2 regions of the Micromonospora citrea genome follow, and region 2 is predicted to be linked to the other one. Evidence: riboswitches for the same ligand, from Rfam matches in the RefSeq annotation. Region 2 holds a riboswitch; the other holds the start of a gene.

Region 1 (15,322 bases), 6.2 Mb from region 2:
CTCGCCGGCGGAAGGTTCGTCGACGATCAGATCGGCATGCTGCGACCCCGCTCGCCGGACCCCGCCCACGTCGTCGCTTCGACCCGCCTTCCGCCGGGCAACGACGACTTCGTCAGGGCCTGCGAACGGTACCTCCGCCAGTTCGCCCACCTGAACGGCTGGCCCGCGAGCCCGTCGATGCCGTGACCGCGTCACCCCCGCTGGCGCTTCTGGCGGCCGGTCAGGTGTACCTGGACGCCGCCTCGGGCCGCACGGTCGTCGCCGTCACCGACGAGCGCGCCGCCGCCGCGGTCCGTGCCGCCGGCGGCGCCGCCCGCCTCGTCAGCCACAGCACCCGTGCCCTGGACTCCGCCCGGTCCCGGGTGGACCTGGGTGTCACCGGCACCGCCCTCTGGGTCGACCCGGTCGCCAACCAGGTGGTCGTCGGCATCGACGGCACCGTCGGCGCCGCCCAGGCGGCCCGCATCCGCGCCGCGGTGGCCGCCGCCGGCGGCACCGCCCGGGTCACCCCGCTCGCCGGCAGACTGAGCATGCGGATCTCCGGCGGCGACGCCATCTACGGCGGCGGCTACCGCTGCTCGCTCGGCTTCATCGTGCGCAGCGGCAGCACCTACTACTTCCTCACCGCCGGGCACTGCACCGACGTGGTCTCCGCCTGGTACGCCAACTCGGCCCAGAGCACCAAGCTCGGCGACCGGACCGGCACCAGCTTCCCGGGCAACGACTACGGCATCGTCCGCTACACCAACACCTCGATCGCCATCGACGGCTCCGTCGGCTCGCAGGACATCACCGCCGCCGGGAGCGCGTTCGTCGGCCAGCAGGTGACCCGGCGCGGCAGCACCACCGGCACCCGCAGCGGCACCGTGACCGGCCTCAACGCCACCGTCCGGTACGCCGAGGGCACCGTGCGGGGCATGATCGCCACCAACGTCTGCGCCGAGCCCGGCGACAGCGGCGGCCCGCTCTACTCCGGCAGCACCGCCCTCGGGCTCACCTCCGGCGGCAGCGGCAACTGCCGCACCGGCGGCACCACCTTCTTCCAGCCTGTCAGCGAGGCGCTCAGCCGCTACGGCGTCTCCGTGTTCTGACCTCCACCACCGTGGCTCTGCGGCGGCGTCCGCCGGGGAGCCACCCCGCGTCGGGCATCATGGCGGGATGGTGCAGGTGGCGGTGTGCGGGCCGGCGACCGCGTCGGACGCCGAACTGGCGCACGCCCGCCGAGTTGGCGAGCTGCTCGCCGAGCGGGGCGCGACCGTGCTCTGCGGAGGCGGCGGCGGGGTGATGTCCGCCGTCGCCGCCGGCGCCCGCTCCCGCGCCGGCCTGGTCATCGGCGTACGCCCCGACGACGGCGCCGCCCCCGGCCCCGCGGCGGACGTGTCGGCCACGATCGTCACCAACATGGGCCAGGCGCGCAACGCGATCCTGGTGTGGAGCGCCGACGCGGTGATCGCGGTCGGCGGCTCGTGGGGCACGCTCTCCGAGGTGGCCCTGGGCCTGCGACGCGGTGGCATCCCCGTGGTGGTGCTCGGCGGATGGCGGGTCGTCGACGCCGCCGGCGAGCCTGTCCCCGGCCCGCTGCACGTGGCCACCCCGGAGCAGGCGGTCGCGGCAGCCCTGCCCGGCTGACCCCACCCGCCGACTCCGGACCCAGCTGGGCGGAGCGACACCTCAGCGGCGCCGCTCGAACGCGTCCCGGTCGGCCGCCCATCTGGCGGCCAGTCGGGCTCTGCCCGCCCGCACACCAGGCGCGCTCCACCCGCGCGGCCTGTCGGGCGCGCTCCACTCGCGCGGCCTGACTCGCGCGGCCTGTCGGGCGGGCTCCGCCCGCGCGGCGCACGTCAGGCGGGCTCCGACCGCTCCGCCCGGTAGGCCGCCGCGAGCCGCTTCGGCGCCCTGTCCTGCCACGCCTCGACGACCAGCTCGGCCAGCTCGTCGGGGTCGATGCGGTCCAGCCGGACCAGGACCGCCGGGTAGCCGTCGAAGTGCGGGGTCGTGAAGTAGACGGCCGGGTCGTCGGCGAGCAGGGCCTCCTTCGCGCCCAGGTCGGGCACCCGCACACCGAGGACCGGGCCGTCGGGCGCCGCCGCCCCGAGGGCGTCGAGGTCGGCGCGGCGCAGCGGACGCTCCCACACGAACGCCCGGTCCCGGACCTTCCACGCCGGCGCCCCCTGATACGAGGGGTGCTCGCTCGTCTCCGGCAGACCCGACGCGATACGGCGTACGTCCTCCCAGGTGGCCATGCCGCGAGCCTACGCCTGACCCACGACACCCGGCTGCCGGTCGGCCGGCGCGGGGACCGGCCGGGGGGCAGGCCGGGCAGCAGCGGCTGCACCGCTCCGCCCGCGAGTACGGGCTGCTCTGGACGCCGATGGCGCACTTCTACGACGACGGCTCCCCGGTCGACGCGCTGCGACTGTCGGTCAGCGCGGTCACCCTGGAGCAGATCGACCTCGGCCTGGACCGGCTGGCCGCGCTGGTGGCCGACGAGACGGCCCGGCGGGAGGCGGGCGCGGCCGTGGGATGACACACCGCGTTCACCGCACGGCAATGCGCGACTGCCCGTGTTCCGCCGTCCTGCGTGGACACTCATAATGGACGCCATGGTCGCCTGGGAGTACGCGTTGCTGGTCCGCCGCTATCAGGGGCAGGGCCGCAACTTCCATGTCAGCTTCATCTGGTACGGCCCGGACGGGTCACGCCGGGACATCACCGCGTACGGCGACACCGCTATCGCGCACCTCAACCGGGCCGGTCGGGAGGGCTGGGAACTGGTCTCCGCCGCCGAGGACGTGAACAACATCCAGGGCAGCACGGAGGTGCACCGCTACCACCTCAAGCGGCCTATCGCCTGATCTGCCGCCCGGCGCGGGCGTCGGCCCCCGTTCGCTCGGCGGTGTTGTTAGCGTTGCCCTCCGGCCGCCGCCGACCGGCCGCCCGCCCCGGGCGCCGGCGCGCCGCGGCGGGAGGAGGAACGGTGGCGCAGCCGGCAGCCGGGTCGCCCCGGCACGTCGTCGGGGTCGACTTCGGCACCCTCTCCGGCCGGGCGGTCGTCGTGGACGTCGCCGACGGGGCCGTGCGGGGCGAGGCCGTCCACGAGTACCGGTACGGGGTGATCACCGAGCGGCTGCCCGACGGGACTCCGCTGCCGCCGGACTGGGCGTTGCAGTACCCCGACGACCACCGCGAGGTGCTCCGGATCGCGGTGCCCGCCGCGCTGCGCGCCGCTGGGGTGCGCCCCGAGGACGTGCTCGGCATCGGCGTCGACGCCACCTCGTGCACCGTGCTGCCCACCCGCGCCGACGGCACCCCGCTCTGCGAGCTGCCCGACCTGGCCGGCCGGCCGCACGCGTACCCGAAGCTGTGGAAGCACCACGCGGCCCAGCGGCAGGCCGCCCGGATCAACGACGTCGCCGCCGCGCGCGGCGAGGCGTGGCTGCCCCGCTACGGCGGCCGGGTCTCCGCCGAGTGGCAGCTCGCCAAGGCGCTGGAGGTGCTGGAGGACGACCCGGAGGTCTTCGACCGGGCGGAGCGCTTCATCGAGACGGCGGACTGGCTGGTCTGGCAGCTCTGCGGCCGGGAGACCCGCAACGTCTCCGCCGCCGGCTACAAGGGGCTGCGGCAGGACGGGCAGTACCCGTCGGCGGAGTTCCTGCGCGCCCTGCACCCCCGCCTCGACGGGCTGCTGCCCCGGATCGACGGGCCGCTCGCCCCGCTCGGCGCCCGCGCCGGCGGGCTGACCGCCGAGGCGGCCCGCTGGACCGGACTGCCGGTGGGGACCGCCGTCGCGGTCGGTGCCATCGACGCGCACGTCACCGCGGCGGCGGCCCGGTCGGTGGAACCGGGCCGCATGCTCGCCGTGCTCGGCACCTCCACCTGCCTGATCATGAACGCGACCGCCTACCACGAGGTGCCCGGCGTCTGCGGCGTGGTCGACGGCGGCGTCACCACCGGGGCCTGGGGCTACGAGGCGGGGCAGAGCGGGGTCGGCGACATCTTCGCCTGGTACGTCCGCAACGCGCTGCCGGCCGGCTACGCCGACGAGGCGCGCCGCCGCGGACTGAGCCCGTACGAGCTGCTGGACGACCTCGCCGCCGCCCAGCCGGTGGGCGGGCACGGGCTGCTGGCGCTGGACTGGCACAGCGGCAACCGGTCGGTGTTGATGGACCACGAGCTGAGCGGCGTGCTGATCGGGCTGACGCTGGCCACCCGGCCCGAGGACATCTGGCGGGCGCTGCTGGAGGCGACCGCCTTCGGCGCCCGGACCGTCGTCGACGCGTTCACCGCCGCCGGGGTGGCCGTCGAGGAGCTGACCGTGGCCGGCGGACTGACCGGCAACCGGCTGCTGCTGCGGATCTACGCCGACGTGCTCGCCCGGCCGCTGCACGTGCTGGACTCCGCCCACCCGGCGGCGCTGGGCGCGGCCATCCACGCGGCCGTGGCAGCCGGGGCGTACCCGGACGTGCCGGCCGCCTCGGCGGTGATGGGCGCCGGCCGGCGCGAGACCTGGCGCCCCGACCCGGCCCGGGCCGCCGCCTACGACGAGCTGTACGCCGAGTATCGCGCCCTGCACGACCACTTCGGCCGGGGCGGCACCGACGTGCTGCACCGCCTGCGCGCCCTGCGCCACCGCGCCCACCCCCGCTGACGGCGACGCCTGCCCGCGTCAGCGCGCCGGCGCCCCACGCGTCAGCGCGCGACGCCCCCGCGCGGCGGCGGGCCGGGCGGGGGCGTCGGGGGAGCGAGCGGGTGCCGGGTCGGCTCGGCGGTGCCCCTGCGCGGCGGTGGGCCGGGCGGGGGCGTCGGGGAGCGGGGGCCGGATCAGCCGAGGTCGACGGCCGGGTAGAGCGGGAAGCCGCCCAGCAGGTCGCTGGCCTGCTTGCCGACCCGGTCGGCGACCGCCGGGTCGAGAGCGTACTTGGCCTTGGACGGGGTGCCGTCCGCGTTCGCGCCCGGCCGGGTCTGGCTGAGCACGGTGTGGATCAGCTCGGCCGTCTCGTCCATCTGCGCCGGGCCCAGCCCACGGGTGGTCAGCGCCGGGGTGCCGATGCGGATGCCCGAGGTGTACCAGGCGCCGTTCGGGTCCTGCGGGATCGAGTTGCGGTTGGTGACGATGCCCGAGTCGAGCAGCGCCTGCTCGGCCTGCCGGCCGGTCAGCCCGTAGCCGGTGACGTCGATGAGCACCAGGTGGTTGTCGGTGCCGCCGGTGACCAGCCTGCCGCCCCGGCGCAGCAGCCCCTCGGCGAGGGCCTGGGCGTTGGTGACGATCCGCTGGGCGTAGTCGGCGAAGTCGGGGCGACGGGCCTCGGCCAGCGCGACGGCCTTGGCGGCCATCACGTGCGGCAGCGGGCCGCCGAGCACCATCGGGCAGCCCCGGTCGACCTGGTCGGCCAGCTCCGGCTGGCAGAGCACCATGCCGCCGCGCGGGCCGCGCAGCGACTTGTGCGTGGTGGTGGTGACGATGTGCGCGTGCGGCACCGGGTCGAAGTCGCCGGTGAAGACCTTGCCCGCCACCAGGCCGGCGAAGTGCGCCATGTCGACCATGAAGGTGGCGCCGACGGAGTCCGCGATCTCCCGCATGATCCGGAAGTTGACCTTCCGCGGGTACGCCGAGTAGCCGGCGACCAGGATCAGCGGCTTGAACTCCCGCGCGGCCTCGGCGACCTTGTCGTAGTCGACCAGACCGGTGGCCGGGTCGGTGCCGTAGCTGCGCTGGTCGAACATCTTGCCGGAGATGTTCGGCCGGAACCCGTGGGTGAGGTGGCCGCCGGCGTCCAGCGACATGCCGAGCATCCGCTGGTCGCCCAGCTCGCGGCGCAGCGCGAACCAGTCCGCCTCGGTGAGATCGTTGACGTGGCGCGCCTGGGCCTTCTTCAGCGCCGGGGACTCCACCCGGTCGGCGAGGATCGCCCAGAAGGCGACCAGGTTGGCGTCGATGCCGGAGTGCGGCTGCACGTACGCGTGGGCCGCGCCGAACAGCTCCCGGGCGTGCTCGGCGGCGAGCGCCTCGACGGTGTCGACGTTCTGGCAGCCGGCGTAGAAGCGACGACCGACGGTGCCCTCGGCGTACTTGTCGCTGAACCAGTTGCCCATGGCCAGCAGGGTGGCCGGGGAGGCGTAGTTCTCGCTGGCGATGAGCTTGAGCGACTCGCGCTGGTCGGCGAGCTCGGCGCCGATGGCGTCGGCCACCCGCGGCTCGACGGCGCGGATCACCTCGAGGGCGCTGCGGAAGGCGGTGGATTCGGCGTTCGGCGACGACATGCGACCTCCAGTGACGTGCGGAAGGCCCAGGCGCTCGGCATGCGTCCTCATGACGGGACCGCTTCCCGATGGTTCTCCATCCCCACGCGCCAGTCACGGCCCGGGCCGATCCTACCGGGTCGGCCCCGCGCACACCCGGCCCACCTCGCCGCCCTGCCCTGTCCCCGCTCCGGGTCCGCCCCGGCCTCCGGGTCCGCCCCGGCCTCCGGGTCCGCCCCGGCCTCCGGGTCCGCCCCGGCCTCCGGGCTCGTCCCGCGCTCCGGGCTCGTCCCGCGCTCCGGGCTCGCCCCGGGCTCCGGGCTCGCCCTGGGCTCCGGGCTCGTCCCGGGCTCTGGGTTCGTCCCGCGCTCCGGGCTCGCCCTGGGCTCCGGGCGTGCCCTGCACTCCGGGCCCACCGGCGCTCCCGGCCCGCCCAATCCCACCTCCTCGTTTCGCCGACAGGTCAAGATCCGCTCGCTGGCGTCGGCCGCTGTTCAAGATCCGCACAACATCCGGGATGTAGTGGCCTCAGAGCCGCCAGGAGACCACTACATCGGGGAAACTGTGCGGATCTTGACGCGGAGCGCGGGACGCGGAGCGCGGGACGCGGGACCTGGGACGTGGAGCGCGGGACGTGGGACGTGGAGCGCGGGACGTGAAGTGCGCCGTGGGCCGCGAGGTGTGGTGGAGGGACGGAGACGTGCGGGGGCGGAGACGTGCGGGGACGGGGCGTGCGGGAACGGGGATGCGGGGACGGAGACGTGCGGGGCAGGTGTGCGGGCTCGCGGTGGGGGTGGTCGGTCAATAGGATCGACGCATGGCGGCCGACGGGAGTGCGGGCGGCAGCCTGCTCGCCATCAGCGACCTGCACGTCGGGCACCCGGGCAACCGGGAGGTGGTGGACGGGCTGCGGCCGGGGTCGCGGGACGACTGGCTGGTCGTCGCCGGGGACGTCGGCGACACCGTGGCGGACGTCGAGTGGGCGCTCGGGCTGCTCAGCGAGCGCTTCGCGCGGGTGGTCTGGGCGCCGGGCAACCACGAGCTGTGGACCCCGCCGGCCGACCCGGTGACGCTGCGCGGGGTGGCGCGTTACGCGCATCTGGTCGACCTGTGCCGGCGGCTGGGCGTGCTCACCCCGGAGGATCCGTACCCGGTGTGGCGTGGGTCGGGCGGGCCGGTGCTGGTGGCGCCGCTGTTCCTGCTCTACGACCACAGTTGGCGCCCGGACGGGTTCGACACCACCGAGGCGGCGCTGGAGGAGGCGTACCGGACGGGGATCGTCTGCACCGACGAGTTCCTGCTGCACCCGGATCCGTACCCGAGCCGGTCCGCGTGGTCCGCCGCCCGGGTGGCCGCGACAGCGCGGCGGCTCGCCGGGCGGGAGCCGGGGCTGCCGACGGTGCTGGTGAACCACTGGCCGCTGCTGCGCGAGCCGACCCGGATCCTGCGCTATCCGATCTTCGCCCAGTGGTGCGGCACCGAGGCCACGGCCGACTGGCACCTGCGCTTCGACGCGACCGCCGTGGTCTACGGTCACCTGCACATCCCCCGGACCACCTGGCACGACGGGGTGCGGTTCGAGGAGGTCTCGGTCGGCTACCCCAGGGAGTGGCGGACTCGGTCCGTACCGCCGTCGCTGCGGCGCATCCTGCCCGCGCCCCCGGCATGACGACGGGCCCCGGCGCACCGGGGCCCGTCGGGGGCAGGCGGATCAGGCCGTCACGGCGTCGAGCGACTTCTTGATCGCCTTGGGGTCGGTGGGCTTGCGCGGCGCGTCGGCGCGCAGCTCGATCATCCGTTCGCCGATCTCCTGGAGCTGCTTACGGCCGAGCGCCTCGCGCACCTTGGGGAACCACTCCTGCTCCTCCTCCTCGACGTGGTGCAGGACGTTCTCGATCAGCACCGTGGTCTTGGCGTTGAAGCGCTCGTCGTCGGCGTCCATGGTGAACAGCTCGGCGCAGAGCACGTCGGCGACGTGGTGCTCCTCGTACGACTCGAGGATGTCGTCCTCCAGGTCGGGCAGGAGCTTGCGGACCTCCGGGTACATCACCTCGTTCTCGAGGTAGGTGTGCACCGTGAGGGCCTCCAGGATCTCGCTCACCAGCTTCTGCCGCTGCGCGGCCGGCCCATCCTCGGCATCCTGGAAGGCCTTGAACAGGCGGCGCATCTCCTTGTGGTCCTCTTTCAACACCACGATGGCATCGGTGGACACCGTTGACCTCCTCGGCTCGTCTGACGCCTCATCCCCTACCCCGGCCGTGAGCAGCGAAAACGGGTGGGGCCCGGCGGAATGCCGCCGGGCCCCACCACAGGTCGTGCGAGTGGCTACCTCACCACGTTGTACGCGTTGACCATGCCGGCGCCGTAGAACCCGTTGCGCTGCCCGCCGGAGCAGGTGGCGTCGTAGGCGTTCGGGCCGGCCGCGATCAGCGGCACCGGGTTGTAGACACCGCTGGGGCAGGGGATCGACTCGGCGGTGTTGCCCAGGAAGGCCGACAGCTGGCCCGGGGTCATGCCCGGGTGCGCCGACACGGCGAGGGCGGCCACGCCGGCGGCGTGCGGCGAGGACATCGACGTGCCCTGCTTGTAGCCCCAGCCGTTGGTCTTCGTGGCGGTGTTGTAGGTGGTGGACAGGATGCCGTCGGTCAGCGTGGAGCGGACGCCCTGCGTACGGAAGCGGGTGTCGCCACCCGGCGCCGTCACCTCGACCACGCCCTGGCCGTACGAGGAGTAGTAGCTCTTCTCCCCGGTCGGGCCCACGGCCGAGACCGTCACCACGCCCGGCGCCTCGCCCGGCAGGACGAGGCAGGAGCTGGTGAGGTTCTCGCGCTCCTCGGGCGTCCCGTTGTTCGGGCTGCCCGTGTCGGTGATCTTGTGGGCCAGGTCCCAGTTGGAGTTGCCCGCGGACGCGACGTGCAGCACGCCCTTGCTCTGCGAGTAACGCAGGGCCCGCTGGACCGCCTTCCACACCGGGCGCTGACGCGCGTCGTTGCGGCAGTTCAACTGCCACGGGTCGATGTAGTAGCTGTTGTTGGTCAGCTGCATGCCCTGCTCGGCGGCCCACATGAACCCGCAGACCGCGGCCTCCGGGAAGATGTAGCCGTCGTCGTTGACCACCTTCACGGCGGCCACCTTGACGCCCGGCGCGACGCCGGTCACTCCGACGCCGTTGACGGCGGCGGCGATGGTGCCGGCCACGTGGGTGCCGTGGTCGGAGGTGGTCGGGTTCCAGGCGGCCTCGGTGGTGTCGGAGACCCCACCGATGCAGGACGCACTCTTGTTCTTGGCGATCTGGCTGGCCAGGTCGGGGTGGCTGGAGGAGATGCCGCTGTCCAGCACGCCCACGACCACGTCGGCGCGGCCGGCGTTGACGGCGTGGGCCTGCGGGACGTCGATCATCGGCATGTCCCACTGCTGACCGAAGAGGGGCTCCTTGGTCGGGTCGGCGGTCGTGTTGACCGCCCCGGCCGCGGAGACCTCCAGGGTCTCGCCCTCGTCGAGGGCGGTGCCCAGGCCGGCCGTGGACGCCACCGAGTCGACGCCCGCGCCCGCCACGTCAGTTGCGAAGTCGGGGTTGGTCGACCGGACGACGAGCACGCCGATCTGGTCGTAGCTGGCCACCACGGTGCCCTTGGCGGCGGCCACGCGGGCGGCCGCCTTGTCGGTCTTGGCGCCCTGAGGGGCGAGCACCAGGAACGTGGTGTCCGGGCTGGCGGCCGACGCCGCCGGGGCCAGCCCGCCGGCGACGGCGAGGCCGACGCCGAGCGTCACGGCGGACGCGGCAGCCAGTGTCTTGCGACGGAGGTTCTTCACACAGACTCCCAGGGGGCTGTTTCCAGCCGGGTACGCCCCCTGGCGGGGAGCGGCCGGCGGGAGGAGGGCGGGACGCCCGCCTCCGATGGACCAGCGTAGGAGCGCGGTGTGGCGTTACACACATCCGTTCGGCCAGACAAAAGGGTGTCAGACGGTGGCGAGGGTGTGGGGGATCTCGTCGAGCAGCTCCCGGGCGAGGAACCCGATCCGGCCGTACCGCGGCACCAGCCGCTGGCCGCTGACCGCGTGGGCGAACGCCGCCCAGCACGCCGCCTGCGCCGGCTCGGTGCCGCGGGACAGCAGCCCGGCGAGCAGCCCGGCCCGGACGTCCCCGCTGCCGGACGTGCCGAGTCCGGCGTCGCCGCTCTCCTCCCGCCAGCTCCGGCCGTCCGGGGCGGCGATGTGGCCGTAGAGCGAGACGACGGCGTCGTACCGGCGGGCCAGCTCGATCGCGTCGGCGTCCAGGTCGTCGCCGGGGTCACGGCCGAGCAGGTGCCGGGCCTCGGTGAGGTTGGGCGTCAGCACCACCGGCCGCCCGGCGCCGACCAGCAGGTCCGGGGCGTGGCTGAGCGCCCCTAGGGCGTACGCGTCGAGCACCAGCGCCGTCTCCCGGGCGGCCGCGTCGAGCACGAGGCGCAGCAGGCGTGCCGTCTCGTCGATGTCCTTGAGGCCCGGGCCGACGGCGACCACGTCGGCGTCGGCCACCAGGTCGGCCAGCAGCTCGCCGGGCCGTCCGGCGACCGCGCCGTCGGCGGTCTCGGGCAGGCCCACCACCAGCGCCTCGGGCACCTGGATGCTCAGCGCGGCGGCGGTCGACTCGGCCGCGGCCAGTTGCAGCACGCCCGCCCCGGCCCGCAGTGCCGCCACGCCGGCGAGCAGCACCGCGCCGGGGGTGAACCGCGAGCCGCCGACCACCAGCACCGTGCCGCGTGCCTCCTTGCCGCCGGTCGGCACGGGCAGCGCCCAGTCCCGCAGCAGGCCGGGGGTGATCACCCGGGTGTCAGACCGGTTCGGCATGGACCTCGTCCTCCCTGGTCGGCCGGGCGCCCTGTGTCCGCAGGTGGCCGACGTCGTTGAACACGTCAGGGGTCAGCCGGCCGTCCGGCCCGGCGGACCAGCCCGTGACGGAGCAGTTGGCGATCACCTGCTCCTGGGTCAGCGCCATCAGCTCCGCCTCGGTGAGCCCCTCCACCAGGTAACGGATCAGGAAGACCAGGGCGTCGTGGCCGAACAGCAGCGCCCGCCGGCCCTCGTGGTCGCGGCGCAGGTCGCCCAGCAGGGCACGTAGGCGCAGGGCCACGTCCGTCCAGGACTCGCCGCCCGGCGGCCGGTAGTAGAACTTGCCGAGCCGGTCCCGGCGCTCCGCCTCGTCCGGATGGCGGCGGCGCACCCCGTGCCCGGTCAGCCCGTCCAGGATGCCGAGTTCCCGGTCGCGCAGCCGCTCGTCCCGGCTGAGCGGGATCCCGGTGCCGGCCAGGGCCAGCTCGGCGGTCTGCACCGCCCGCAGGTACGGCGACACCACCGCGACGTCCGGTCGGCGGCCCTCGGGCAGCCCGGCCAGCCACCGCGCAGTGGCCCGCGCCTGCTCCTCGCCGGTCGGGCTCAGCGGCACGTCCGCGTCCCGGTGGGTCAGGTCGATCAGCTCGGCGCCGGACGCCTCCGCCGCCGTGGCCGCCACGTTCGCCGTGCTCTCGCCGTGTCGGACGATCCAGAGCGCTGCCAGTTCCGCCATGCGGCAACCCCTACCCGGGGCCCGACCTGGATAACCGCGCCCACCCGTGCGGCCGGCGGTGTCGTGCGCCCCTCCGGCGCCCCGGTCGCGGGCGTGAACGGCGGCAGGCCGGGTAAGCGCTGCCGCCACCGAACAGCGAGACGGGGAGGTATTCCGTGGCGACCATGACGAAGGAAAAGATCAGCCCGGTGAAGGATCAGAACTACGACCTGATCCACGCGCTGCAGATGTCGCTGAAGCACATCTGGCAACTGGACACCTACATCGCCGACGCGGACGCTCGGGGCGACTCGGAACTGGCGACCTGGTTCCGGAAGATCCAGGAGAACAACCGCAAGGCGGGCGAGCAGGGCAAGAAGATGCTCATGGCGCGCCTTCAGGAGGACATGAGCTGACCACAGCCGGCGGGGGCCGGGGCCCGAGACGGGCCGCCCGGCCCCCGCCGCGTACGACCGGCGCGCGGGGGCAGCGCGGACCGCTGTCGACGTGGACAATGTCCATCCGGGTCGCACGGGATGGAGCCGCCGATGACGGTCGTCAGGGGTCTGCGCGAGGCGCTCGTGCTGTTCGTGATCGCGCTCGTCGTGGTCGCGGCTTCGGCGGGGATCTGGGTGGCGGTCGCGGGTGGCGACTTCCGCTACCGGTTCGGCGTCGCCCTCGTGGTCGTCGGCACCCTGCTCGGCGTGACCAGCGACCTGACCCTGAGCCGGATCGGCATGCTCGACGCCCGGACCATCTTCGGGCTCGCACCCGAGCGGGAGAGCGGGGGCGGCGGGCGGGTGCTGACCGGCATCGGGGTCTTCCTCTTCGTGGGCCTGCCGCTTGTGATCGTCGGCATCATGCTGATCGCCTGAGCGACTCGATCATGCTGATCGCCTGAGCGACTCGGCCGCCTCTCACCGCCCGCGTCCCGGCCTCCTCTCCGCCCGAAACGACCCAGGCCCGGCAGACCTCCCGACCGCCCGAACGACCCAGGCCCGGCCGGCCTCCCGACCGCCCGAACCCGGCCCGCCCCTGCGGCGAACCCGGCCCGGGCCCGGGGCGCTGGCCCACGGCGCCGGCCGGTCACCGCTACGGTGTGAGACGTGGCGACGGCGGCCGAGGAGATCACGGTGGGGGAGCGGGTCGTCCGCGTCTCCAGTCCGGACAAGCCCTACTTCCCGGAACTGGGGCTGACCAAATTGGACGTGGTGCGCTATTTCCTCGCCGTCGGCGACGGCATCCTGCGCGCCCTGCGGGACCGGCCGACGATGCTGGAGCGGTGGCCGCGCGGCGTCTTCGAGGGTGCGAAGATCGGCACCCGGCAGGACAACCGGGGCGACGCCTTCTACCAGAAGCGGCTGCCGGCGGGCGCGCCCGAGTGGGTCCGCACCGCGCACATCACGTTCCCGAGCGGGCGTACGGCCGACGAGATCGCGCCGAGCGAGCTGGCCGTGGTGATCTGGGCGGCCAACCTCGGCACGCTGCGGTTCCACCCGTGGCCGGTCTCCGCCGCCGACGTCGAGCGGCCCGACCAGTTGCGGATCGACCTCGACCCGATGCCCGGGGTGGGCTTCGACCAGGTGGTGCCGGTCGCCCACGAGGTGCGCGCGTTCCTCGACGAGCTGGGCCTGACCGGCTACCCGAAGACCACCGGCGGGCGGGGCCTGCACATCTACCTGTCGATCGAGCCCCGGTGGAGTTTCGGCGACTGCCGGCGGGCGGTGCTGGCGCTGGGCCGCGAGCTGCAACGCCGGCTGCCGGACCTGGTCACCACCACCTGGTGGCGGGAGCAGCGGGACCGCCCGGTCTTCATCGACTACAACCAGATGTCCCGGGACCACACGATGGCCTCGGCGTACTCCATCCGTCCCACCCCGAAGGCCCTGGTCTCCGCGCCGCTGGACTGGTCCGAGCTGGACGACGTGCGGCCGGAGGACTTCGACGTCACCACGATGCCCGCCCGGTTCGCCGAGTGCGGCGACCCGCACGCCGGCCTCGACGACCGGCGCTTCTCCCTGGAACCGCTGCTGGAACTGGCCGACCGGGAAGGGCTGGAGGCTCCGCCGGAGCGCTGAGCGGGGAGGCCGCTGCGCCGCTTCACTCCCACGGGCTGCGCTCGCCGTCGAACTCGTCGAAGACCAGCCACGTGCGGGTCGACAGCACCCCGGCGATGCTCTGCACCCGGCCCAGCACCACGTCCCGCAGGGTTGCGTTGTCCGGCGCCCGGACCAGGGCGAGGACGTCGTGGTCGCCGCCGAGCAGCGCGGCGTGCTCGATGTAGCGCACCCGGGCCAGCTCCGCCGACACCTCGCGCCACGTGTTCTGCTCGATCTTCAACGCGACGTACGCCGAGGTGCCCAGCCCCGCCGCCTCGGGTGCGACCTGCGCCCGGAACCCGGTGATCACCCCGTCGCGTAGCAGCCGCTCCACCCGGGCGTAGGCGTTGGTACGGGAGATGTGGATCCGCTCGGCGAGGGTGCGCACCGAGGTGCGGCCGTCACGGACCAGTTCGTCGAGGATGCGCCGGTCGACCTCGTCGAGGGGGCGGGCCGAACGTCCCGTTCCGGCCGCCGGCTCCCCGCCCGCCCCGGATTCCTGGCTCATCTGGGTGCCTCTCGCATGCCATCCGTCCCGCGTTTGTCATGGATCTTGAGTCAATCATCCGACGGCAGGAGCATAGGCCCACCACACGTCCCAGGAGGTCCCGCCGTGACGACCACACCCGAGGCGGTCCGCAGGGCATCCCCGCGCAGCCGCCGGAAGGCCACCCCACCCGACCCGGCCAAGCCGCTGCTGCCGGCCACCGAGCCGGTACGCCTGCTCGATCCCACCGGCACGCCGCTGCCCGCCCCCGCCGACTACCCCGAGCCGCCCGTCGAGGCGCTCGTCGAGATGTACCGGCGGATGGTGATCGGCCGCCGCTTCGACGTCCAGGCCACCGCCCTGACCAAGCAGGGCCGGCTGGCCGTCTACCCGTCCTCGCGTGGCCAGGAGGCCTGCCAGGTCGGCGCCGTCCTCGCCCTGCGCGAGGACGACTGGGTCTTCCCGACCTACCGGGAGTCCATGGCGCTGGTCTCCCGGGGCATCGACCCGGTCGAGGTGCTGACGCTGCTGCGCGGCGACTGGCACTGCGGGTACGACCCCGCCGAGCGGCGCACCGCCCCGCAGTGCACCCCGCTGGCGACGCAGTGCGTGCACGCCGCCGGGCTGGCCTACGGCGAGGCGTACCAGGGGCGGGACACCGTGGCGCTGGCGTTCATCGGCGACGGCGCCACCAGCGAGGGCGACTTCCACGAGGGCGTCAACTTCGCCGCCGTGTTCAAGGCCCCCGTCGTCTACTTCGTGCAGAACAACCGGTACGCCATCAGCGTCCCGCTGTCCCGGCAGACCGCCGCCCCGTCGCTGGCGTACAAGGGCGTCGGCTACGGCGTGCCCAGCGAGCAGGTCGACGGCAACGACCCGGTGGCCGTCCTCGCGGTGCTCACCCGCGCGGTCGAGCACGCCCGCGCCGGCAGGGGCCCGTTCCTGGTCGAGGCGCACACCTACCGGATGGAG
Region 2 (15,322 bases):
CCGTGCCCGGCACGCTCCAACAGTTCCAGGCGCGCGTCGGGCCAGGACTGCGCCAGCAGCCACGGGATGTCGGGCGGGCTGCTGACGTCGAGGGTGCCGTGCAGCAGCACGCCGGGAATGCCGGCCAGCCGCCCCACGCCGCGCAGCACCTCGTCGTCGGGCAGGAAGCACGCGTTGCGCCAGTAGTGGGTGACCAGGCGGGCGAACACCATCCGGAACACCGGGTCGGCGTAGCGGGGATCGGGTTGGTGCCCGGGCACGGTGGCGACGTGGGTGTCCTCCCAGGCGCACCAGTCCCGCGCGGCCCGGTCCCGCACCGCCGGGTCCGGGTCGGCCAGGAGGCGAGCGTACGCGTCGGCCAGGTCGCCGTCGCGGTCGGCCGGCGGCACCCCGTCGCGGAACCGGGCCCACTCGGCGGGGAAGACCCGCCCCATGTCCCGGGTGATCCACTCGATCTCCCGTCGGGTGCCGGCGGTGATGCTGAACAGCACCAGCTCGCTGACGCGCTCCGGGTGCCGCTGGGCGTACGCCAGGGCGAGGCAGGACCCCCAGGAGGCGCCCACCACCAGCCAGCGGTCGACCCCCAGGTGTTCGCGCAGCCGTTCGGCGTCGGCGACCAGGTGGTCGGTCGTGTTGGTGGACAGGTCCACCGTCGGGTCCCCGGCGTGCGGGAGGCTGCGGCCGCAGCCGCGCTGGTCGAACAGGGTCACCTGGTAGCGGGCCGGGTCGAACAGGGTCCGCCAGCTCGGTCCGCAGCCCGAGCCGGGCCCGCCGTGCAGCACCACCGCCGGTTTGCCGTCGGGGTTGCCGCAGGTCTCCCAGTACACGAGCTGACCGTCGCCCACGTCGAGCATCCCGTGCGCGTACGGCTCCGTCAGCGGGTACCGCTGCGTCATCGCCTGTCCTCCCTCGCCCCACCGAATACAACAGCGCTGTTACATTAGCGGGGTGACTGACGTTCCGGACCGGGAGGCCGTGGGCACGCTGCTGCGCCACGTCCTCGACGTGCTCGACGGCGACGTGGCCGCGGTGTACGCGGAGCGGGGCCTGGCCGACTACCGGCCCCGGTTCTCGCCGCCGCTGCGGGCGCTGGTCGCCGACGGGCCGCTGCCCATCCGTGACCTGGCCCGCCGGGTCGGGGTCACCCACTCGGCGGCCAGCCAGACCGTGGCCCAGATGGCCCGCGCCGGCCTGGTGGAACTGACCCCGGGCACCGACGCCCGGCAGCGCGTCGTGCACCTGAGCGACCGGGCGCGGCAGTTGCTGCCGGTCATCGAGGCGGAGTGGGCGGCGACGACCGCCGCCATGCGGGAGCTCGACGCCGAGCTGCCCGTGCCGCTGGCCGACCTGCTGCACGAGGTGCTCGCCGCCGTCCGCCGCCGGCCGATGCGCCAGCGCATCGCCGACGCGGGGCTGCCGCCACCGTCCTGACGCGTCGGCCGGCACCGGAAGCGGGCGGCGCGCGCCGGTCCGCGCCGCCCGCGACAGCCCCACGACCAGCGGTGACGGCCCGACGACCGCTGCCGGGCCGCCATCCCCGGATCCCGGCCGTCCCACCCGTGGCGGGGGACCGCCGGCAGTCACGCCCCCGCGGCGGGGACCGGCACGCCTCACGCCCCCGGCGTCGCCGCGCCGTCAGTCCTGCCGCAGCAGCGCCGCCGCCCGGTCGGCGGCCACGGCCACGAGGCGGCGCAGGGCGTCGACGTCCACGTCGGGGCCCGGCGGCAGCAGCGGCAGGATCGGCGCGCCCGCCGGCCCCGGTGGTGGCGGCGGGGGTGGCGCCGGTCGGGCGTACGCCTCGGCGGCGGCCGTGCCCGCCGCGTCCGGCCCGTCGGGGTGCCGAACCGCGGCGGCGCGCGGGGCGGGGTCCTCGTGCGACTCCGTGTCGACGCGGCCGGGCGCGGGCGCGGCGGCGAGCAGCGTGGCGGCGTCCCGGCCCCGGATCAGCAGCAGCAGGGCGGGGTCGGTGTCGAGCAGCCAGGACACCTGGTGGCACAGCGCGGCGGCGTGCCGGCACGGGTGGTCCCACTCCGGGCAGTCGCAGTCCGGGGTGACCTCGCCCAGCCCGGGCAGCAGCCGCACCCCGGACAGGTCGGCCAGGTCGCGGGGCAGTTGCCCGGCCAGCAGCGCCGCCTGGTGCCCGGCGCGGGCGGCCACCTCGGCGGCCAGGCGGTGCCAGTCCGCGTCGCCGAGCGGGGCGACGCGCACCCGGGTGGCGTACGCCTGCTCGGTGTCGCCGTCGTGCACGGCGGCGGCGAGCCGGCCGGCGCTGACGGTGATCGGGCCGACGTGCCCGGCGGCGGCCAGCCGGCGGCCGGCGCGCAGCGGGCGGTCGTCGAGTGCGTCGGCCTCCCACGCCCGGTTCCACGCCGCACCCCACCAGGTGCGGGGGCGGCGGGCCCGGCCGGGCGGGAAGGCGGGGAAGCCGCGCGGGGTCATCGGTCGCCTCCGAGGGTCACCAGGTCGGCCAGTTCGGTGTCGCTGAGCGCGGCCAGGGCCGCCGGTCCGGCGTCGAGGACGGCCTCGGCGAGTTCCCGCTTGCCGGCGAGCAGGGCGGCGACGCGGTCCTCGACGGTGCCCTCGGCGATGAGCCGGTGCACCTGCACCGGCCGGGTCTGCCCGATCCGGTACGCCCGGTCGGTGGCCTGGTCCTCCACGGCGGGGTTCCACCACCGGTCGTAGTGCACGACGTGGTCGGCGCGGGTCAGGTTCAGGCCGGTGCCGGCGGCGCGCAGCGACAGCAGGAACACCGGTGCCTCGCCGGCGTCGAACCGCCGGACCAGGTCGTCGCGGGCGGCGACGGGCAGCCCGCCGTGCAGCAGCAGCGCTGCGACGCCACGGTCGGTCAGGTGCCGGTGCAGCAGCCGGGCCATCGCGACGTACTGGGTGAACACGAGCACCGCGCCGCCGCCGGGCAGGATCGTGTCGAGCAGTTCGTCGAGCAGGTCGAGCTTGCCGGAGCGGCCGGCCAGGGGCGCGCTCTGACGCAGGTACTGGGCGGGATGGTTGCAGATCTGCTTGAGCGCGGTGAGCAGCCTGACCACCAGCCCGTGCCGGGCGAAGCCCTCGGTGTCGGCGATCGCCTCGAGCAGTTCGGCCACGCACGCCTGGTAGAGGGCGGCCTGCTCGGCGGTGAGCGCGACCGGCTGGTCGGTCTCGGTCTTGCCGGGCAGTTCCGGGGCGATGCCGGGGTCGCTCTTGCGGCGGCGCAGCAGGAACGGTCCGACGAGGCGGGCCAGGTCCCGGCCGGCGTCGGGGTCGCGGTCGGTCTGCACCGGCTTGACCCAGCGGGCCCGGAACTCGGTCAGGGTGCCGAGCAGGCCGGGGGTGGTCCAGTCCAGGATGGCCCACAGGTCGGTGAGGTCGTTCTCGACCGGGGTGCCGGTCAGGGCGACCCGGGCGGCGGCGGGGATCGCGCGCAGCGCCGCCGCGGTCTCCGAGTGCGGGTTCTTCACGTGCTGGGCCTCGTCGGCGACGAGCAGCGGCCACCGGCGGGCGGCCAGCCGGGACGCGTCGCGGCGCAGGGTGGCCCAGGTGGTCAGGACGAACCCGCCGTCGAGGTCGTCGAGGTGGCGGTCGGGGCCGTGGAAGCGACGCACGTCGGTGCCGGGGGCGAAGCGGCGGATCTCCCGTTCCCAGTTGCCCAGCAGCGACGCGGGGCACAGCACCAGGGTCGGGCCGGCCGTGGCGGGGTCGGCCTGCCGGTGCAGGTGCAGCGCGATGAGGGTGACGGTCTTGCCCAGCCCCATGTCGTCGGCGAGGCAGCCGCCGAGGCCGAGCGCGGTCAGCCGGGCCAGCCAGCGCAGCCCCTGCCACTGGTAGTCGCGCAGGGTCGCGGTCAGTCCGGCCGGTCGGGGCACCGGGGGTGCGGTGGCGCCGTCGGCGAGGCGCGCGGCGATGTCGGCCAGCCAGCCCTCGGTGGCGACGTCGACGCGTTCGCCGTCGACGTCGGCGGCGCCGGTCAACGCGGCGCGCAGCGCGGGCATCGCGGTCAGCGTCGCGGCGTGCGGGTCGCGGGCACGGCGGGCCAGGTCCGGCGGGACCAGCACCCACCGTTCGCGCAGCCGCACCACCGGCCGGTGCGCGTCGGCGAGCCGGGCGACCTCGGCCGGGGTGAGCGGCGTGCCGTGCAGGCTCAACCTCCAGTGCAGCGCCAGGCCGCCGGGCTCGGCGAGCAGCCCCGAGCCGCCGGCGCGGCGGGCCGGGGCGCGCAGCACCGCCGAGGTGGTGAGGCCGCGGTCGAGACCCGCCGGCCAGTGCACGTCGACGCCGTCGGCGGCGAGGCGGGCCGCCGCGCCGGTGGCCAGGTCGACGACGTCGGCGTCGGTCAGCGCCGTCGCGTCGGGCACGGCCGCCTCCAGCAGCCCGGCCAGGGGCGGCCAGGACCGCGCCGCGTGGCGCAGGGCCAGCAGCGTGGCGTCGCGGGACTCGGGCGGGAAGCCGGGCACCGGGGCGCGCCACAGGGCGGCGGCGTCGGCGACCAGTCCCGGCGTGGCGGGGCGGTGCACCTGCGCCACCAGCCGCCACGGACCGTCGGGGGTGTCGAAGTGTTCCAGGCGCAGCGACAGCCGTACGGCCGCCTCGGCGTGGGCGGCGACGCGGGCGGCCCAGTCGCGCAGCCGACCGACGGCGGCGGCTGTCGGCGCCGACCACGCGTCGGTGGCCGCGTCGTCGCGGGGCAGGGTGTCGGCGACGGCGTCGAGGAAGTCGCGCAGCAGCCGCGCCGGGTCGGGCAGCCAGGTGGGGGTGCGTCCCGGCACCGGCGTCGCGCGGGCGGTGGCGGGCATCGCGGCGGCGAGCCGCGCGTGCCGGGCCTCGTCGTCGGCGGTGAGCGGCCCGATGCGCCAGGCGTCGTGGCCGGCGGCGGTCACCGCGGGCAGCAGCAGGCCGCGGGCGGCCAGGTGCAGGGCCTCCCGGGTGGCGGCGGCCCAGAACGCGGCCGCCGGGTCGGTGGCCGCGGCGGCGAGCAGCAGCGGTACGGCGTCCCGCGTCGGTATCCGCAGCGCGGGCACCGGCGCGGGGCGCCCGTGCGGCGGCGTGGCCAGCGTCGCCTCGACGGGTTCGCCGGGCCCCTCGGGCGAGGGCCCGCCGTCGGGTGACCAGACGAGCAGCGTCCCGGCGCGGGGCGGGTCGGCGGGGGTGAACGTGACGGCGTGGGAGCCGATCGTCACGGGCGTCCTTTCCGGGTGCGGGTGGGCGGCGTCGTGGAGGCGTCGGTGGGTGGTGCGGGGGCCGCAGAGCGGCGCGGGATGGGACGGTCCGTCCGGTCGCCGTTGCGTTCACCTGCCGAGGCCGCGGTAGCGGTGTACCGCCAGGGGCAGGAACACGGCGATCAGCAGCAGCGGCCACGCCACGGCGAGGGCGACGGCGTGCTGCGCGGCGAACGAGTCGCCGCCCCAGCCGGGGTTGCCGAACAGTTCCCGGCAGGCCGCGACGGTCGCCGACAGCGGGTTCCACTGCGCGAGCGCGGCCAGCCAGCCGGGCATGGTGTCGGGGGAGACGAAGGCGTTGGAGGTGAACCCGACGGGCCAGACGAGGATCTGCAGCACCGCCACCGACTCGGGTTTACGCAGCACCAGCGCCAGGTGGATGCCGACCCAGATCAGGGCGAAGCGCAGCAGCAGGAGCAGCCCGACGGCGGCCAGGGCGGAGCCGGCGCCGGCACGCCACTGCCAGCCGACGGCGACGCCGCAGGCGAGCATGACGGCCAGTCCGACGGCGGAGTGCAGCAGGTCGGCGGTGGCCCGACCGGTGAGCACGGCCGAGGGGGCCATCGGCAGGGACCGGAACCGGTCGGTGACGCCGCGGGCGGTGTCGGTGGCCACGGCCGCGTACGTGGACTCGATGCCGAAGGCCATCGTCATGGCGAACATGCCGGGCAGCAGGAACTCGCGGTAGTCGCCGCCGCCGGGCACGCTCATCGCGCCGCCGAAGAGGTAGGCGAACATCAGCACCAGCAGCACCGGGAACAGCAGCCCGACGATCGCCTGCGCGGGCTGGTGGACCCAGTGCGCCAGCGCCCGGCCGGTGAGCGTGGCGCCGTCGGCGACGGTCCAGCGCAGGCGGTGCGGCAGCGGGTGGGCGGTCGTGCTCATGCGGTCACCTTCTCCTCGGTGGGGCGGGCGGTGGGGGAGTCGTCGCCGGTGAGCCGCAGGAACACCTCGTCGAGGGTGGGTCGGCGCACCGCGATGTCGGCGGCGCTCAGCCCGCTGTCGTCGAGGGCGCGCAGCACGGCGGCCAGCGCGGCGACCCGCGCGGTGACGGGCACGCTGACGCGCAGGGCGGCCGGGTCGACCCGCGGGGCCGCGCCGACGGCGGCGCCGACGGCCCGGGCGGCCGGCGTCAGGTCGTCGGCGCGGGGCAGCACCACGTCGATCCGGTCGCCGCCGAGCGCGGCCTTCAGCTCGTCGGGGGTGCCGTCGGCGATGACCCGGCCGGCGTCGACGACCCGGATGCTGTCGGCGAGCTGGTCGGCCTCCTCCAGGTACTGCGTGGTGAGCAGCACGGTGGTGCCGTCGGCGACGAGCCCGCGTACGGCGTCCCACACCTGCGCCCGGGCGCGCGGGTCGAGCCCGGTGGTGGGCTCGTCGAGGAAGAGCACCGGCGGGTCGAGGATCAGGCTGGCCGCGAGGTCGAGCCGGCGGCGCATCCCGCCGGAGTACGTGCCGACGGGCCGGTCGGCGGCGTCGGTCAGGTCGAAGCGGGTGAGCAGTTCGGCGGCGCGGGCGCGGGCACGGGCGCGGCCCAGGTGGTGCAGCCGGCCGAAGAGCACCAGGTTCTGCCGGCCGCTGAGCACCTCGTCGACGGCGGCGTGCTGGCCGACCAGCCCGATGCGGGCGCGGACCTGTTCGGGGTGGCGTCGCACGTCGGCGCCGGCCACCCGGGCGGTGCCGGCGTCGGGCCGCAGCAGGGTGCTCAGCACCCGCACCGCGGTGGTCTTGCCCGCGCCGTTGCGGCCGAGCAGCCCGCACACCGTGCCGGCCGGCACGGTGAGGTCGAGGCCGGCCAGGGCCTCGGTGTCGCCGTAGCGCTTGCGTAGTCCCTCGGCCTCGACGGCCGGTCCGTTCCGGTACATCCACGCCCCCTTCCTCGTTTTCGTACGCCGTACGGTACACCATACGGTACGGCGCACGGTAGAGTTTCGTGGCATGACGACCGAGTACAGCGGCACCGGCGATCCCGCGCGCAGCCTCGCCCTGCTCTGGCGCACCCGCGAACGCGCCAGCCGCAAGGGCCGACCCGACCTGTCGGTCGACCGGATCGTCCGCGCCGCCATCGAGGTCGCCGACGCCGACGGCCTGGCCGCCCTGTCCATGCGCCGGGTCGCCGAGCGCCTCGGCGTCGGCACCATGTCCCTCTACACGTACGTTCCGGGCAAGGGCGAGCTGCTCGACGTCATGCTCGACACCGTCTACGGCGAGACCGCCCGCCCCGACGACGTGCCCGGCGACTGGCGCGGCCGCCTCGAACACGTCGCCCGCGAGACCTGGGCGCTCTACCTGCGCCACCCCTGGCTGCTGCAGGTCGCCACGACCCGCCCCCCGCTCGGGCCCAACGTCCTCGCCCGCTACGAGTACGAACTGCGCGCCGTCGACGGCATCGGCCTGACCGACCTGGAGATGGACGCCGTCGTCACCCTCGTCTCCGGGTACGTCCACGGCGCCGTGCGCAGCGCCGTGGAGGCCGCCCAGGCCGCCACGCGCACCGGCATGACCGAGGAACAGTGGTGGCAGGCCCACGCCCCCTACCTGGAGAAGGCCCTCGACCCGCGCCGCTACCCCCTCGCGGCCCGCGTCGGCGCCGCCGCCGGTCAGGAGTACCAGGCCGCCGCCGACCCCGCCCGGGCGTTCGAGTTCGGGCTGGCCCGCATCCTCGACGGCATCGAGGTGCTCGTCGCAGGCCGCCCGGGCGCCGCCGCCCCGACCGGCGACGGATAACCTTTCCGGCATGACGATGCGGCCCATCAGGATCATCGGCGACCCGGTGCTGCGCACCCCGAGCGAGCCGGTCACCAGCTTCGACGCCGAACTGCGCGCCCTGGTCACCGACCTGATGGACACACTGCTCGGCGCGCCCGGCCGCGCCGGCGTCGCCGCCCCGCAGATCGGCGTCAACGCCCGGGTGTTCGTCTACGACGCCGACGGCCACCGCGGCCACCTGGTCAACCCGACGCTGGAGCTGTCGGAGGAGCTGCAGGACGACGACGAGGGCTGCCTGTCCATCCCCGGCCTCTACTTCCCGACCACCCGGGCGATGCACGCCACCGCCCACGGCTTCGACCAGCACGGCGAACCGCTGACCATCTCGGGCAGCGGTTTCCTCGCCCGGGCCCTGCAGCACGAGACCGACCACCTGGCCGGCCGCCTCTACGTCGACACCCTGCGCGGCGACACCCGCCGCAAGGCGCTGCGCGAGATCCGCGCGGGCCGTTTCGACTCGCCCAGCCGCCGCGGCCGCACCGCGTAGCCCGCGCGAGCGCCCCGCCGCACCGCGCGGCCGCGCGTCAACGCCGCAGTACGCCACCGGCCGCCGCACCGCGGAGCCGCGTCGACCCGCCCGCGTACGCCACCGGCCGCCGGACCCCGTCGGGGCCCGGCGGCCGGGACGTCACCTGCGGGGCTCGTCCCCGCGCGCGACGGTCGTCACTTCGGCGGCGGAGCCACCAGGCACACCGCCGGCGTCGAGGCGTTGCCGGCGTCGTCCACGCCGACGATCAGCGCGTCGCCGCGCAACGTCACCTTGTAGTCGATGTCGCCGGTGCCGTCCTTCACCCGCGACTGGGCCCCCGGCGCCTGCACCAGCTTGATCTTGGTGCCGGCCGGGAACGGCCCGAACCGCACGCTCGGGTCCGCCGCGTCACCGATGAACACCTCCACCGCCGTGTCCACCACGTCCGTCGACGTCAGCTCGTAGAAGCCGTCCGGGTTGTACGAGCCGGGGACGTTGTCGCCGCTCGGGTTGTTCGTCGGCACGCACGCCGTCGCCGGAGCGGTCGTGTCGACCACCCGCATCACCGCGGTGTCGCTGCCGGTGTTGCCGGCCGTGTCGGTGGCCGTGCACGTCACCGTCGTGGCCCCCAGCGGGAACGTCGAGCCGGGCGGCGGCACGCACGCCGGGGTCAGCGGACCGTCGACGTTGTCCGTCGCCGTCGCCGGGTAGTCGATCACCGCGCCGGCCGGGCTGGTCGCCTCCACCGTCCGGTCGTCGACGACCACCGTCGGCGGCGTGACGTCGTTGACCCGCACACGGATCTGCTGCGTGAACGCCGGCCCGCCGGACAGGCCGTTGAGCCGGAACTCGACCGTGCAGGTCAGCTCCGCGCCCTGCGTGGCGTCGCCCGCCACCGTGATCGTCTCGGCGAACGGCACGTCGGTGCCCGACTGCTGCGTACGCGACGGCGCGTCGAAGCCCACCGACAGGCCGGCGTCGCACGACGTCACCGTCGGGGTGACCGTGACGTCGAGGTCCCGCAGGCCCGCCAGGATGGCGGCGGTCACCGTGTCGGGGGAGCTGCCCACCAGCTGCCCGCCGGTGGCCGACACCACCGCCGTGGCCTGCCCGGTGGCGTCCAGGCCGCCACCGCCGCCGCTGACGTTCACCGCCAGCAGCCGTGCCTCGTCGGCCTGCAGGGCCGCCGTCGCCTGCGCCAGGGTGCGCCCGTTGCTCGGGTCGTGGCTCGGCGCGTCACCCACCAGCACCACGATCCGGCTGCTGCCCGAGCGGTAGGCGATCGCGCCCTCGGAGACCTCGACCAGCGCGTTCACCCACGCCTCCGGGGTGTCCCCGCCGCCGCCGGCGGCCAGCCCGTTGACGGCGTCCTGCAGCGCCGTCGCGTCGTCGGTCAGACCCTGCCGCACCCGGAACAGCTCCGCGCCGTCGCCGGTGTCCCGGTAGGAGGCCACCGCGAACTGCGCCGACGGCTGCGCGGCGCGCACGTCGGTGATGACCTGCTGCAGATTGGTCCGCACGTTGGCGATCGCCCCGCCCATGCTGCCGGTCGTGTCGACCAGCAGCACCACGTCGGGCTTCGGCGGGATCGGCGGAGTGGACACCACCTTGTTGACGCCGATGGTCGTGCCGGGGTCGGCGTCGCGGTCCACCAGGGCCGGGCTCACCCCTGGCGCCGCCGCCGCGGGGGTCGCCAGCGCGGTCACCGCCGCCGTCACGGCGGCGAGCACACTCACCGTCCGTGTTCGCCGCCAGGGCACTGCTGCTGTTGCCATCCGTTGCTCCTTCAGCTCCGCCGCGCGCGGGACGCGCGACCTCTGCCGGGAGACGCTAGGGCCGGGGCCGGCCCTGACCGGTCCGACACCAGCACGACCCAGCGTCGGGTTCCCGACCCTGAACGGCGGCCGCACATGCAGGCGAAACGCTTCTCACATCGGCATTCCGCCGGTCGTCTGGGCGACGCCGACGACCGGCCGCGCCGCCGCGCCACCCGGCTCGACCGCCCCGACCGCCCGGCCCGCCGCCACCACCCGACCCGCCACCGACGCCGCCCGGCGAGACGCCGCACCGGGGCCACGGATCACCGCACGCGGGCGGTCAACGCGTACTCGCCGTAGTCGGCGACGCGGGTGAAGCCCAGCCGCTCGTAGAGCCGCACCGCCGGCCCGTTGTCCGCCTTCACGTTCAGCGTCACGTGCGCGACGCTGCCCAGCAGCCGCCCGCACAGCGCCGCCACCACCGCCGCGCCGAGGCCCCGCCCGCGCGCCCGGGGATGGGTCGTCACGTTACCCAACGCCGCCACCCGGTAGGCCGGCGAGAACACGTGCACGCCGGCGACGGACACCACCTCGTCGCCGTCGCGGACGCCCACGTACTGGCCGGTGTCCAGCATCCGAGGGTCGAACCAGTTGCCCGGGTACGCCTGCGCGTACAGCCGGTTCAGCGCCGGCAGGTCGGCCGCGCCCAGCACCACGCCCGCCGGCGCGGTCGTCGCCAGCCGGACCGGTTCCGTCAGCGCCATCTTGAGGTGCGGGCCGGCCGGCTCCATCCGGAACGCCGGGGCCAGCGCCGGCTCGCAGCCGGGGGACAGGTGCGCCCACAGCCGTGCCGGCAGCACCGGCGCCAGCTCGCGCAGCAGCTCCGTCAGCTCCGCCACCCGCGGCGGGGCCGCGAAGGCCAGCAACGTCGGCGGGTCGGCGCCGTGGTACAGCAACGCCACCTCCTGCCCACGGCGGAACCAGGTGGTGTACGGCCAGAAGAAGTCGTCGAGGTCGCCCAGCTGGTAGGCGTGCAGCGCCGGATCACGCCCCAGCAGCCCGGCGAGGACGGCCCGGTCGTGTTCGGCGCGTACCGGCATCCGCTGATGATCACACACGGTCCGCCGCCGGGACGCGTGGGCGCGGGGGCGCGGGCCAGCAGCCCGTGGCGGGGGCCCGGGCGAGGCCGCACTCGCCTGGTCGCCCACCTGAGCGAGGGCAACCAGCCCAGGACACCACGGGCAGCGGTACGCCGTGCACCGCCGCCCGCACCCGCGAGCCAGGGGAACGGCCACACCCCGGGCCGTCCGGCACCGCGGTCAGGTCGACGCCATCCACTGGTCGTAGCCGAGCTTGCCCACCAGCGCCAACACCACCACCAACAGCACGATCCGCACGAAACCGGAGCCACGCCGCAACGCCATCCGCGCCCCGAGCACCGCCCCGGCGATGTTGCACACCGCCATCGCCGCGCCCAGCAGCCACCACACGTGCCCGGTCGCCGCGAACACCACCAGCGCCCCCAGGTTCGTGCCCGCGTTCACGATCTTCGCCATCGCCGAGCCGTGCACGAAGTCCGCACCGATCAGCGCGGTGAACGCCAGCACCAGGAACGTGCCCGTGCCCGGCCCGATCAGCCCGTCGTACAGCGCGATGCCCACACCGGCGACCGCGACCGCCGCCGCCGTGCGCCGCCGGGTCCGCCGCTGCGGCTGCGCCACCACCCCGAGGCGCGGGCGCAGCACCACGAACACCGCCACCGACACCAGCACCGCCAGCACCACCGGCCGGTACGCCGACGCCGGCACCGACCCCGCCAGCGCCGCACCCAGCCCCGCGCAGCACACCGCCAACCCCGCCGACGGTCCCGCCACCGCCCAGTCGATCTTCGTACGGCGCGCGTACGTCACCGCCGCCGTCGTCGTACCCGCGATCGCCGCCAGCTTGTTCGTGCCCAACGCCGACGCCACCGGCATCCCCGGCGCCGCCACCAGCAGCGCCGGCAGCAGCAACAGGCCACCGCCCCCCACCACGGCATCGACCCACCCCGCCACGGCGGCCGCGGCGAGCAGAGTGGTCAGCGACAGAGGGTCCACGGGCGGCAATTCTTCCCACCGCCGGCCGCCCCACGAGACCACCTGTGGCCAGCCTCACCAGCACCGGGACACAGCGGCCCGGCCGGACGCGCCGGCCCCCGACCCACCCGACCGACCGGTCTCACCGGCCCCGCCGACGACGCAGCCACACACCCACCGCGCCCACCGCCACGAAGAGCAGCATCGAACACCACAACGCCTTCCACACCCGGCAACCCTCCCACGGCGACGTAGGGTGCAAGCGTGCGCCTGGCCACCTTCAACCTGCTGCACGGCCGGTCCCTCACCGACGGCCTCGTCGACCCCGACCGGCTCACCGCCGCCGTCACCACCCTCGACGCCGACGTCCTGGCCCTGCAGGAGGTCGACCGCGACCAGAGCCGCAGCGGCAGACTCGACCTCACCGCCATCGCCGCCCGCGCCCTCGGCGCCGACGAACACCGCTTCGCCGCCGCCGTCGTCGGCACCCCCGGCGAACAGTTCCGCCCCCTGCGCCACGACGACGACGGGCACGGCGAGCCCTGCTACGGCATCGGCCTCGTCACCCGCTACCGCGTCCGCACCTGGCAGGTCACCCGGCTGCGGCCCGCCCCCGTACGCTCACCCGTCTACGTCCCCGGACCTGGCGGCGGACTCACCCTCCTGCACGACGAACCCCGCGTCGTCCTCGCCGCCGTCCTCGACACCCCCCACGGGCAGCTCACCGTCGCCGCCACCCACCTGTCCTTCGTCCCCGGCTGGAACGCCCACCAACTCCGCCAGACCGTCCGCGCCCTGCGCGCCCTGCCCGCACCCCGCGTCCTGCTCGGCGACCTGAACCTCCCCGCCGGCCCCGCCCGCCTCCTCACCGGCTGGCGCCCCCTCGGCCGCCGCCCCACCTACCCCGCCGGGCAACCCCGCGTGCAGCTCGACCACATCCTCGCCGACCGCCACGGCATCGACCGGCTCCCGCCCGTCACCGCCGTGCACACGCCCCTGTCCACCATCTCCGACCACCGCCCCCTCCTGGTCGACCTCGGCTGAGCCTCCTGTGGCAAGCTGAACGCGACGCGACTGGCGGCCAGGGGATGGGCAACAACCATCGGGGAGCTCCACCAGCGCAGGTCGACCGCCTGGGCCTGCGCTGACGACAGGAGCACCATGCCCACCGCCCGCCTCCTGCCCGGCGCCCCCGTGGCCGAACGCATCCTCGCCGACGTCGCCGCCGGCGTCACCGCCCTGCGCGCCGCCGGAACCACCCCCAGCCTCGCCACCATCCTCGTCGGCGACGACGACGCCAGCGCCGGCTACATCCGCATCAAGCAGCGCCAGGCCGCCGAACTCGGCTTCGACTCACCCCACGTCCACCTGCCCGCCACCGCCACCCAGGCCGACCTGCACCGCGTCATCACCGAGTTCAACACCGCACCCGACGTGCACGGCCTGCTCATCCAGCACCCCATCCCCGGCCACCTCGACTACGACCGGGCCCTGCAGACCATGGACCCCGACCTCGACGTCGACGGCATGCACCCGCTCAACATGGGCCGGCTCGCCCTCGGCCTGCCCGGCCCCCTGCCCTGCACCCCCGCCGGCATCGAAGCGCTGCTGGCCTTCCACGACGTCCCCGTCGCCGGCCGCGACGTCGTCATCCTCGGCCGCGGCGCCACCCTCGGCCGCCCCCTCGCCCTGCTGCTCACCCAGAAGCGCCCCACCGCCAACGCCGCCGTCACCGTCGTGCACACCGGCGTCCCCGACTGGGCCACCCACACCCGCCGCGCCGACATCCTCATCGCCGCCGCCGGCGTGCCCGGCATCGTCCAGCCCGAACACGTCCGCCCCGGCGCGGTCGTCATCGGCGGAGGCGTCCGCTACGAAGGCCGACGCCTGCTGCCCGACGTCGACGAGTCCTGCGCCGAGGTCGCCGGCGCGATCACCCCGCGTGTGGGGGGAGTGGGCCCCACCACCGTCGCCATGCTCTTCCGCAACGCCCTCGACGCCGCCCGCCGCGCCACCGGCCACGCCTGACCGCACGCACCGCGCCCGGCCCCGGCAGCCCACGGGCACGCCCCACCCCCGGCGGGCGGACGACCCGACCCCTACCCGGCGGCGCGGGCAATCCCGCCCCTGGCACCGCAGCGGGCGACCCGACCCCTGGCCCCGCGGCGGGCGACCCCACCACCATCGCGCGTGGCGGGTTGCCCGCCGCCGGGCCACCGTCCCCGTGCCCGACCGGTCACCACTCGTCGCCGCCGGCCGGGCCCCCGCCGTGGCCACGGCCCGCCCGGCCACCGGTACGGCCCGACCAGGACCGGCCACCCCACGGGGGCGTCTGCCGCCGGCGGTGTCGGAGGCCGACCCTACGATGCCCGCGATGAGCGCAACCGTGGTGGCACACGTCCGTCAGACCCTCGCCCGATTCACCGTCGGCGATGCCCCGCCCGTGTCGCCCGCCGAGCGAGCGGCATGGGCGCACGCGCTGATCGACGGCGCGGACCCGGGCGCCGCCGCCGACCAACTGGTGCTGGCGTTGCAATGCGGCGAGGCGGCACCGGACACACTGCTGGCCGCGGCGCGGCGGCTCACCGGCAGGCACGCGCAGGCCGTGGTGGCCGCCGCCATCGACGCCGGCCACGTCAACGCGCGCTCCTACGACTCCGGCCAGGGCCGGCCGGCGGCCGGCGAGTTCGCCCGGGTCGCCGCCGGCTCCGCCGAGACCGAGGACGCGCTGCTGCGCGCGGTCCTCGTGACCCATCCCTACGAGGACCGACCCGGCAGCTTCCCGCACCGCAACCGGATGCGCCGCATCGCGGCGGTCCTCGCGGTGCTGTCCGACGCGCACCGCGACGAGCCGGCCCGGCTGGAGCACTGGTCGCGGATCCTCGGCGACGCCGACCGGCCCCGGCTCGCCGGCGCCGCCAGCCTGCTGGCGCCGCTCGGGCTGGCCGAGATCGACCGGCACTGCGGCGGGTTGGGCGACAACGTCCCCGAGATCGAGTCGGTACCGTTGGTACGCGCCCTCGCCGAGGCCGGCCACGCGGG

The links. Region 2 has a riboswitch for ZMP and ZTP ahead of GA0070606_RS31115 (bifunctional 5,10-methylenetetrahydrofolate dehydrogenase/5,10-methenyltetrahydrofolate cyclohydrolase). Riboswitches for the same ligand answer to the same signal wherever they lie in the genome.
Region 1: linked by a shared signal. The riboswitch ahead of GA0070606_RS04020 (glycine hydroxymethyltransferase) and the one ahead of GA0070606_RS31115 (bifunctional 5,10-methylenetetrahydrofolate dehydrogenase/5,10-methenyltetrahydrofolate cyclohydrolase) in region 2 are both predicted to bind ZMP and ZTP.

The regions. Positions count from the first base shown of each region.
Region 1 is NZ_FMHZ01000002.1:822,969-838,290, reverse strand. Features, by position in the region: gene GA0070606_RS04055 (hypothetical protein) at 1-186, shown strand, start outside; gene GA0070606_RS04050 (S1 family peptidase) at 183-1,091, shown strand; gene GA0070606_RS04045 (SLOG cluster 4 domain-containing protein) at 1,159-1,629, shown strand; gene GA0070606_RS04040 (MmcQ/YjbR family DNA-binding protein) at 1,842-2,243, opposite strand; partial or broken gene GA0070606_RS04035 (PLP-dependent aminotransferase family protein) at 2,330-2,527, shown strand; gene GA0070606_RS04030 (hypothetical protein) at 2,595-2,855, shown strand; gene araB (ribulokinase) at 2,978-4,648, shown strand; gene GA0070606_RS04020 (glycine hydroxymethyltransferase) at 4,822-6,261, opposite strand; ZMP/ZTP riboswitch at 6,279-6,368, opposite strand; gene GA0070606_RS04010 (metallophosphoesterase family protein) at 7,058-7,909, shown strand; gene GA0070606_RS04005 (hemerythrin domain-containing protein) at 7,952-8,452, opposite strand; gene GA0070606_RS04000 (S8 family peptidase) at 8,566-10,053, opposite strand; gene GA0070606_RS03995 (NAD(P)H-hydrate dehydratase) at 10,201-11,070, opposite strand; gene GA0070606_RS03990 (histidine phosphatase family protein) at 11,054-11,785, opposite strand; gene GA0070606_RS03985 (hypothetical protein) at 11,974-12,180, shown strand; gene GA0070606_RS03980 (hypothetical protein) at 12,313-12,639, shown strand; gene GA0070606_RS03975 (DNA polymerase domain-containing protein) at 12,871-13,842, shown strand; gene GA0070606_RS03970 (Lrp/AsnC family transcriptional regulator) at 13,865-14,371, opposite strand; gene pdhA (pyruvate dehydrogenase (acetyl-transferring) E1 component subunit alpha) at 14,477-15,322, shown strand, end outside.
Region 2 is NZ_FMHZ01000002.1:7,004,619-7,019,940, reverse strand. Features, by position in the region: gene pip (prolyl aminopeptidase) at 1-896, opposite strand, end outside; gene GA0070606_RS31170 (MarR family winged helix-turn-helix transcriptional regulator) at 949-1,431, shown strand; gene GA0070606_RS31165 (SWIM zinc finger family protein) at 1,636-2,439, opposite strand; gene GA0070606_RS31160 (DEAD/DEAH box helicase) at 2,436-5,171, opposite strand; gene GA0070606_RS31155 (ABC transporter permease) at 5,280-6,095, opposite strand; gene GA0070606_RS31150 (ATP-binding cassette domain-containing protein) at 6,092-7,075, opposite strand; gene GA0070606_RS31145 (TetR/AcrR family transcriptional regulator) at 7,149-7,937, shown strand; gene def (peptide deformylase) at 7,948-8,466, shown strand; gene GA0070606_RS31135 (VWA domain-containing protein) at 8,643-10,223, opposite strand; gene GA0070606_RS31130 (GNAT family N-acetyltransferase) at 10,529-11,305, opposite strand; gene GA0070606_RS31125 (sulfite exporter TauE/SafE family protein) at 11,525-12,301, opposite strand; gene GA0070606_RS31120 (endonuclease/exonuclease/phosphatase family protein) at 12,545-13,324, shown strand; ZMP/ZTP riboswitch at 13,341-13,426, shown strand; gene GA0070606_RS31115 (bifunctional 5,10-methylenetetrahydrofolate dehydrogenase/5,10-methenyltetrahydrofolate cyclohydrolase) at 13,442-14,308, shown strand; gene GA0070606_RS31110 (hypothetical protein) at 14,655-15,322, shown strand, end outside.